2 regions of the Streptomyces sp. NPDC014882 genome follow, and region 1 is predicted to be linked to the other one. Evidence: riboswitches for the same ligand, from Rfam matches in the RefSeq annotation. Region 1 holds a riboswitch; the other holds the start of a gene.

Region 1 (4,472 bases):
GTCATCCCGCCCGGTGGGCCCCGTGGGTCATCCCGCCCGGTGGACCACCGCGTCGCACAGCTCCATCAGGGCCACCTTCGCGTCGCACTCCCGCAACGGCACCAGCGCCGCCCGGGCCTCCTCGGCGTACCGCACGGTGTCCCGTCGGGCCTGCTCCAGCGCGGGGTGGCCGCGCAGCGCGGTCAGCGCCTCGGCGAGCCGGGCGTCGTCGCTCAGGTCGGAGTCGAGCAGCTCGCACAGCGCGATGTCCTCGGGCAGGGCCAGCCGGGCGGCCCGCTCGCGCAGCCGCAGCACCGGCAGCGTGGGGATGCCCTCGCGCAGGTCCGTCCCCGGCGTCTTCCCCGACTCGTGCGAGTCCGACGCGATGTCGAGCACGTCGTCGGCGAGCTGGAAGGCGACGCCCAGCCGCTCGCCGTACTGGGTGAGCACGTGCACAACCGTCTCGTCGGCGCCCGACATCATCGCGCCGAACCGGCACGCCACCGCGACCAGCGACCCGGTCTTGCCGCCGAGCACGTCGAGGTAGTGGTCGACGGGGTCCCGGTCGTCGGCCGGCCCGGCCGTCTCCAGGATCTGTCCGGTGACGAGCCGCTCGAAGGCCTCCGCCTGCACCCGCACCGCCTCGGGCCCGAGGTCGGCGAGGATGTGCGAGGCACGGGCGAACAGGAAGTCGCCGGTGAGGACGGCGACCGAGTTCCCCCAGCGGGTGTTCGCGCTGGGGACCCCGCGCCGCACGTCGGCCTCGTCCATCACGTCGTCGTGGTACAGCGTGGCCAGGTGGGTCAGCTCCACCACCACGGCGGAGGGCACGATGCCGGGCGCGTACGGGTCGCCGAACTGCGCGGCGAGCATCACGAGCAGCGGCCGGAACCGCTTCCCACCCGCCCTGACCAGGTGCTGCGCGGCTTCCGTGATGAACGGGACCTCGCTCTTGGTGGCCTCGAGCAAGCCTTCCTCGACAGCCGCCAATCCGGCCTGGACATCGGCTTCCAGAGCCTGGTCCCGCACGCTCAGCCCGAACGGCCCGACGACGGTCACGAGGGGTCTCCTGTCTGCTGGTGTCTTCTGGCGATTACGCGGTTTGTCGATAGGTCGTTGCCCTCACTCAAGTCAGCGTATCCGGTCACGTTTCGATCACCGACAGGCCCCACGTCCCCCCGTCTCGAACTTCGCTCGCCCGGGAGGCGTCCCCCGCGCGGCGGGGCGGTACCGGATCATGCCCGGCGTGTCGCCGAACGGCCGGCACGAACGGTCGGCCGGCGGGGCCGTCGGGCGGCACGGCCGGCCGGCAGGGCGGGCGGCACGGTCGGCCGGTCGGCACGGCCCGCGAAACGGACCGGCGGCCCCGCCCGGCCGCAGCCGCCGCCCGCCCGGCCCCTCCCGTCGCCCTCCGGGCCCCCCACCCCCCGCCCCCCGCCCCCTCACCCCTGTCGCTCTCCGGACTCGCGCGTCACCCTCCCGGCCCCACCGACGGACGAGCCCGCGCCGGCGCCTCCGGAAGGGCGGCGAGACGGTGTTCCACCGGGCTCGCCGGAGGCACCCCTCCCCGCACAGCCACGCACGCCCCTTTGAAAGGGACTTGACGCTCAATGTCCGTTTCACCCTTCTTGTGGACGCTGGTGAGTTGGCTCACTGCGCGCGCACATGGCCACCCTCTTCCGGAAATTCCCATCCCGCTTTGCTCGTCGGCGAGTTGACGCTTGGCGAATGCAAAGGATCAAGCAGGCATACACCCCTGATCAAGGTCAATAGGGGTGATCTGTGAATCCGCCACTTGTTCCGGACATGTGCTCTCGCATACGTTCCCGGCCTGTCGGGCAGACGCCTAATCCTGCCGCCGCCCGGCACCCATCGACCGACACTCACGCACGGCAGGAGCGGGGGACCCAGGTAAGTCGCCGGGCCGTACGTCACGCACGTACCGGACCGGCTCGGGGTGAAGTCGTGTCACCGCGTCCCCGCGGCGGCCGGCCGGGCACTTTCCAGTCCGAACCCGACAGCTCACCTCGCAGGCGCCGGAGAGGAACCTTTCGTCATGCCTGCTGCCGTTCAGCACCGCCGCACCCGCCTCGCCCGCACCCTCGCCGTCGCCGCCACCGGTGCCGCCGTGCTGGCCCTCCCGCTCATCGGCTCGACCAGCGCCTCCGCCGCCACCACGACGTCGGCCACCGCGGCCGCCACCACGACGGCCGGGTACACCAACAACCTCGACGGCTGGATCCGCGAGTCCCTCGCGATCATGGCCGAAAAGGGCATTCCGGGTACCTACGACGGCATCTACCGCAACGTCATGCGCGAGTCGTCCGGCAACCCGAACGCCATCAACCTGTGGGACTCCAACGCGGCCGCCGGCATCCCGTCCAAGGGCCTGCTCCAGGTCATCGACCCGACCTTCGCCGCGTACCACGTCGCCGGCACCGCCTTCGACCCGTACGACCCGGTCGCCAACATCACCGCCGCCTGCAACTACGCGGCCCACCGGTACGGCTCGATCGACAACGTCTTCGGCGCCTACTGACGGCCGCCCCGTGTCCCCGCCGGTCCACCGGGGGACACGGGGGAGGACGGGCCCCGGTGACGGGGCCCCGCCGGACTAGGGAAACAGTCTCTCGAGGACGACGGCCACGCCGTCGTCCTCGTTCGACGTCGTCACCTCGTCCGCCACCGCCTTGAGTTCCGGATGGGCGTTGGCCATCGCCACGCCGTGCGCCGCCCAGTCGAACATCGGGAGGTCGTTGGGCATGTCGCCGAAGGCGATCGTGTCCTGCGGCCGCAGCCCGAGGCGCTCGGCCGCCAGGGCCAGTCCGGTCGCCTTGGTGACGCCGCACGGCTGGAGCTCCACCGTGCCCGGCCCGGACATCGTGACGGTGGCCAGCGAGCCGACCACCGAACGGGCCGTCGCCGCCAACTCGTCGTCGGACAGGGCGGGGTGGCGCAGCAGGACCTTGCTGATCGGAGCGCGCCACAGGTCGTCGCGCGCTCCGACGCGCAGGGCCGGCAGCGTCGGGTGCGGCATCAGGTAGCCCGGTTCGATGAGCGTGAGCCCGTCGACGCCGTCCTGGTCGACCGCCGCGTACACCTCGCCCACCTCGGCCTCGATCTTGCCGAGTGCCGTCTCGGCCAGCTCCCGGTCCAGGGTGACCGACCACAGCAGACGGCCCGTTCCGGCGTCGTAGAGCTGCGCGCCCTGCCCGCACACCGCGAGCCCCTGCTGTCCGCGCAGGGCATCCAGCAGCGGCCGTACGCGGGGGGCCGGCCGGCCGGTCACCACCAGGTGGCGGGCGCCTGCGGCCGCCACCCTCGCGAGCGCGTCGAGCGACCGGTCGGAGAAGGTGTCGTCGCCGCGCAGCAGCGTTCCGTCCAGGTCGGTGGCGACGAGGGAGTACGCGCAGCGCGCGGCGGGTGCGGTGGGTGCGGCCATGATCAGAGAATACGGACCGCAACGGGCTGCGACTCACCTTCAGTTCGACGCCCGCTCCCTTCCCGCCCGGGCCCCCTGTCCCGCCTGCTCCGGCACCGGTCCCTCCTGGTCCGGACCCTTCCCGGTCCGTCGTCCTCCGGTGCCGGTCCGTACCGTTCCGGTGCGGCTCCGTCCCGTTCGGCACCGTTCACGCGGGAGACGGCTTTCCACCGCAACGCGCCGGTACCGGGATGTTGAAGGCCTATGCACCGGTTGGCAACAACATGGTCCGCTACCTACCGTCCCGGGCACCTGGAGCGGTACCGTCCAGACAGTCCAGGGGGGACTTGATCGGGGGGTCAGGTTGAGCGGCGGACGCATTCGTGTGCTGAGTCCGGAGGATCTCGGCGAGGGGGAACGGGAGCGGTGGCGCGCGCTGCGAGCGGCGTCGGCGGCCGCGCGCAACCCGTTCATGGAACCGGAGTTCACCGAGGCCGTGGGCCGCGTACGGCCCCGCACGCGCGTGGCGGTGGTGTACGAGGGGCGCGAGCCGGTCGGCTTCCTGCCCCACGAGCGGGGCCGGTTCGGCCGGGGCCAGGCCCTCGCCCACGGCGTCTCGGACTCCCAGGGAGCCGTCCTCGGCCCGGTTCCCCGGCTGAGCGCGGACGAACTCCTGCGGGCCTGCTCCCTGTCGAGCTTCGCCTTCGACAACCTGGAGGCGGAGCAGGAGCTGTTCGTCCCGCACGCGGCGGCCGAGTACACCTCCTACGTCATCGACGTGGAGAAGGGGTACGACACCTACGAGTCCGTCCTGCGCGCGCAGTCGCCGAAGTTCCTCAAGACGACGCTCGCCAAGGAGCGCCGCCTCGGCCGCCAGGTCGGTGACCTGCGGTTCGTGTTCGACGAGCGGGATCCGGCGGCGCTGCGCACGCTGATGGCGTGGAAGTCCGCGCAGTACCGCAGGACCGGCCGCCGGGACCGGTTCGCGCAGGAGTGGATCACCCGGCTCGTGCACCTGCTCGCCCGGGAGACGCGCGGCACGGACTGCTCCGGCACCCTGTCCGTCCTCTAC
Region 2 (4,472 bases), on a different contig from region 1:
GGCCGTCTCCACCACGTCCGGCTGACCGCACGGGCAGCGGTGGGCGATGGCGCGCAGTCCGCGCGGCGGTCGTCCGAGCTGCTGCCTGAAGGCCTCGACGTCGGCGTCGGTGGGCTCGGTGCGGGCGGTGGTGGGCGGGGGGTTTTCCATGCCTGTACGGAAGTCTCTCTCGTCAGTTCATCGGTCGGCGGCGGCGTCGGACTTGTCGACGGCGTCCCAGACGTTCGCGTACCAGGGGCGGTCGGCGGCCCCCCGGTCGGCGCGGGACTGCTCGGCGGCGTCGGGGTCGACGACGATGTAGCCCGTCTCCCCCGGCATCACGTAGTGCAGCCGCAGCCGGATCTGCTGTTCGGCGTAGGCGTCGTCCTGCCAGCGTGCCTTGAGGTCGCGCAGCTGCTCCACCCGCTCGCGGGCCTGCTCCTTCTCGCGGTGGAGGTCGGCGATGTCGGCGCGCTGGGAGACGTACTGCCGCATCGGGTAGGCCAGGGCCACGATCAGCGTGCACAGGACCAGCGCGAGGAGCGCCGCGCGGCCGGTCAGGCGCGAGCGGCGGGCCTGGCGCTTGGTCTGGGACCGGTAGACCCGGGCCGCGGTCTGCTCGCCGAGCAGTTTGATCCTGGTCGCGGTGGAGAAACGGTCCCGGTCCTTCACGGCCATGTCGTCCCCGCCTCCCGTCTCACACGTGCGTACGTCCCCGGACACGGTACGGGACCGGTACGGGGACGTACGTACGACTGGCTCAGGACGAGCCCTCAACGGCCCAGCCGGGCCGGTCCGGCCCTGGGCCGCGCGGGCTTCGTCAGCCCTGGTCCGTCAGCCCTTGAAGCGCGGGAAGGCGCTGCGGCCGGCGTACACCGCGGCGTCGTCGAGGATCTCCTCGATGCGCAGCAGCTGGTTGTACTTGGCGACGCGGTCCGAGCGGGCCGGCGCGCCCGTCTTGATCTGGCCGCAGTTCACGGCGACGGCGAGGTCGGCGATGGTGACGTCCTCGGTCTCGCCGGAGCGGTGGGACATCATGCACTTGAAGCCGTTGCGCTGGGCCATCTCGACGGCGTCCAGCGTCTCGGTGAGCGAGCCGATCTGGTTGACCTTGACCAGGAGGGCGTTCGCGGAGCCCTCCTCGATGCCGCGGGCCAGGCGCTCCGGGTTGGTGACGAAGAGGTCGTCGCCGACGATCTGGACCTTGTCGCCCAGCTTGTCGGTGATGACCTTCCAGCCGGCCCAGTCGTCCTCGTACAGCGGGTCCTCGATGGAGACCAGCGGGTACGCGGAGACCAGCTCCTCGTAGTACTCGGTCATCTCGGCGGCCGAGCGGGACTTGCCCTCGAACTCGTAGGCGCCGTCCTTGTAGAACTCGGACGCGGCGACGTCGAGCGCGAGCGCGATCTGCTCGCCGGGGACGTAACCGGCCTGCTTGATGGCCTCGATGATGAGGTCGAGCGCGGCGCGGTTGGACTCCAGGTTCGGGGCGAAGCCGCCCTCGTCGCCCAGGCCGGTGGACAGGCCCTTGGTCTTCAGCACCTTCTTGAGGGTGTGGTAGACCTCGGCGCCCCAGCGCAGGGCCTCGGAGAAGGACTCCGCGCCGATGGGGGCGATCATGAACTCCTGGATGTCCACGTTGGAGTCGGCGTGCGAGCCGCCGTTCAGGATGTTCATCATCGGAACGGGCAGCAGGTGCGCGTTCGGGCCGCCCAGGTAGCGGAAGAGCGGGAGGTCGCTGGCCTCGGAGGCGGCGTGGGCGACGGCGAGGGAGACGCCGAGGATGGCGTTGGCGCCGAGGGAGCCCTTGTTGTCGGTGGCGTCCAGGTCGAACATGGCCTGGTCGATCAGGCGCTGCTCGGTGGCGTCGTAGCCGACCAGCTCGGGGCCGATCTGCTCGATGACGGCGAGGACGGCCTTCTCGACACCCTTGCCCTGGTAGCGGTTCGGGTCACCGTCGCGGAGCTCGATGGCCTCGAAGGCGCCGGTGGAGGCGCCGGAGGGGACGGCGGCACGACCCGTGCTGCCGTCGTCGAGGCCGACCTCGACCTCGACCGTGGGGTTGCCTCGGGAGTCCAGGATTTCCCGGGCTACGACGACGTCGATGGACGGCACGAGCATCTCCTTCTTGGGATGTGACGCTGGTTGTGCGGGGCGCGGGCGGGCCGTGTGGAGGCCTTGCCGAGCCTTGCGACTAGAGCCTAACCGCCCCGGGGCGCCGGTCGGCCGACCGACCGTCCCGTGGACAGGGAGACGGTACCCATTGTTTCAGCCCGGAACAAAGGGGAGGGCCAACAGAAGGCGGCGAACGGGAAAAGAAAACCCCGCCCGGGTGCGTACGGGGGAACACGCACCGGGGCGGGGGGACCGTGGGGACGGGGCTCCCTCACGAGGCCTTCGGCGTGACGGCCCGGGCCGTGCGGGAGCCGTGGCCCGGCGGGGAGCCGGGTGTCACTTCAGGTGCAGCTGCTGACCCGGGTAGATGAGGTCGGCGTCCTGGACGATGTCCCCGTTGAGCTCGAACAGCTCGGCCCAGCCGCCCTTGACGCCCCGCGCCTCGGCTATGGAGCTGAGGGTGTCGCCGGTGACGACCTTGTACTCGCCGTCGCCCTTCTTGACCTTCTTGCCGGTCGGGGTGGTGACGGTCTTCTGGGACTTGGCGGCCGGGCGCTCGGCGGAGCGGGAGGCGCTCTGCTTCTCGGTGGAGCGGGTGGTGGTCTCCGAGGAGCCGCCGGTGGACGAGCCGTTGGAGGACGAGCCGTCGGAGGAGCTGCCGGTGGAGGCCGAGCCGCCGTTGTACGCGGCGCCGGACAGGCCCACGCCGCAGACCGGCCAGGCACCCTTGCCCTGGCCCGCGAGGACCTTCTCGGCGATCTGGATCTGCTGGGACTTCGAGGCCTTGTCGGCGGTGGCCGCGTACTGCGTGCCGCCGTACGCGGCCCAGGTGGAGGCGGAGAACTGCAGGCCGCCGTAGTAGCCGTTGCCGGTGTTGATGGACCAGTTGCCGCCGGACTCGCACTGGGCGACCGCGTCCCACTCGGAGGCGGAGGCGGCGGAGGCGTTGCCGGCCGCCATCAGCGGGGCGGCGATGGCGACACCGGTGACGCCGGCGAGCGCGGCGGCGCGGGTGGCCCTGGACGGACGGCGGTGCTTGCCCTTGACGGAAAACAGCATGGTGGATCCCCTCACCGACGCCTGCGAGGTGAGCTGTCGGGTTCGGGCCGTGTGAGTTGCCCGGCCACTCCCGCCCGGGAGCACTGCTCCCCGGAAGGCGTGGCTTCACCCCGAGCCGTTCCGGTCGACCGACCGGTGCGGCACTTACCTTGGGTCCCCCGCTCCTGCCTACGGCGCTTGACGCGACGACTGTTCCCGGGCTGCCACTGGCAGGATTCGGCGTTGCGACAGCCGGGGCTCGGGTTGCCGAGCGATCACGACCGTAGACATGCCCCCGGCGGAATTTCAAAGACGATCACGACTTCTGAGACTCATCCCACACTTTCACCAAACCGGACATTCGGCGCGAAGCGTGACGTGAACTCCCGCTGTTTTTCCCGTTTTTCCGCCCTATTCGACCGCTGTGTCGAGCGTCTGACCGGGAGTGATGTCGTTCGGGTCGGCACCGATGGCGGCCTTGTTCTCGGCGTAGAGCGCGCGCCATCCGCCGTCGAGCTCAAGGGAGTCGGCGATCGAGACGAGGGAGTCGCCGTCGCGCACGACGTAGGTGCCCACCGCGCCGCCGGAGACGCTCGCGGCGTGCCGGCCCGAGGAGGCGGTGGTCGTGCCGTCCGGCACGACCTCCTCGGCGGAGGTGCCGCGGTGGCGGCCGGAGACGAGGGAGCCGGTGTCGACGAGGCTCCAAGAGCCCGCCTCCTGGACCGACTTGTCCGAGTCGTCCGTTTCGGGGGTGGCTGCGGGCGAGCCGCCGTCCGTCTGCGCGGCACCCGCGTCCGCACCCGCCGGCGCGTCGGACTCCGGGGAGTCGTCCGGCTTGCCGGAGGAGGGGGAGGAAGAGGAGGAGGCGGGCGAGGAGGTCTCGTCCGGGACGTCCGGGGAGGATCCGGTCGACGGGGAGGCCGACGCGTCCTTGCCGTCCGGGGACCCCGAGGAGTCCGAGGAGCCCGGGGACTTCGAGGAGCCGGACGCCCCCTTGGACAGGTCGGACAAGCCGGACGACGCGGAGGAACCGGACGAGTCGCCCGCCACTCCGGTGTCCAGGTCGCCCCCGCCGTTCTCCTTGGTGAGTCCGGACGTCAGCCCGCAGGTGCCCCAGGCGCCGACGCCCTGGTCGTCGAGGACCTTCTGCGCGACGGATATCTGCTGGTTGCGGCTGGCCAGGTCGGGGCGCTCGGCGAAGTCGAGCCCGCCGTACGCCTCCCAGTCCTTCTGACTCAGCGACAGACCGCCGTACTGTCCGGTGCCCTGGTCGGCGCTCCAGGAGCCGCCGCTCTCGCACTCCGCCACCGCGTCCCACACCGTGCCGTCGGCCGCGCTCG

The links. Region 1 has a riboswitch for cyclic di-AMP ahead of ACF09K_RS28290 (transglycosylase SLT domain-containing protein). Riboswitches for the same ligand answer to the same signal wherever they lie in the genome.
Region 2: it holds a riboswitch for cyclic di-AMP, as region 1 does, so the genes downstream of both, ACF09K_RS15605 (transglycosylase family protein) here and ACF09K_RS28290 (transglycosylase SLT domain-containing protein) in region 1, are expected to answer to the same signal.

What each region holds. Positions count from the first base shown of each region.
Region 1 is NZ_JBIBWL010000015.1:80,929-85,400, forward strand. It holds gene ACF09K_RS28285 (polyprenyl synthetase family protein) at 28-1,038, opposite strand; cyclic di-AMP (ydaO/yuaA leader) riboswitch at 1,850-2,030, shown strand; gene ACF09K_RS28290 (transglycosylase SLT domain-containing protein) at 2,036-2,518, shown strand; gene ACF09K_RS28295 (HAD family hydrolase) at 2,594-3,421, opposite strand; gene ACF09K_RS28300 (GNAT family N-acetyltransferase) at 3,780-4,472, shown strand, end outside.
Region 2 is NZ_JBIBWL010000005.1:432,708-437,179, reverse strand. It holds gene ACF09K_RS15620 (DUF501 domain-containing protein) at 1-150, opposite strand, end outside; gene ACF09K_RS15615 (septum formation initiator family protein) at 178-657, opposite strand; gene eno (phosphopyruvate hydratase) at 814-2,100, opposite strand; gene ACF09K_RS15605 (transglycosylase family protein) at 2,431-3,153, opposite strand; cyclic di-AMP (ydaO/yuaA leader) riboswitch at 3,157-3,339, opposite strand; gene ACF09K_RS15600 (transglycosylase family protein) at 3,544-4,472, opposite strand, start outside.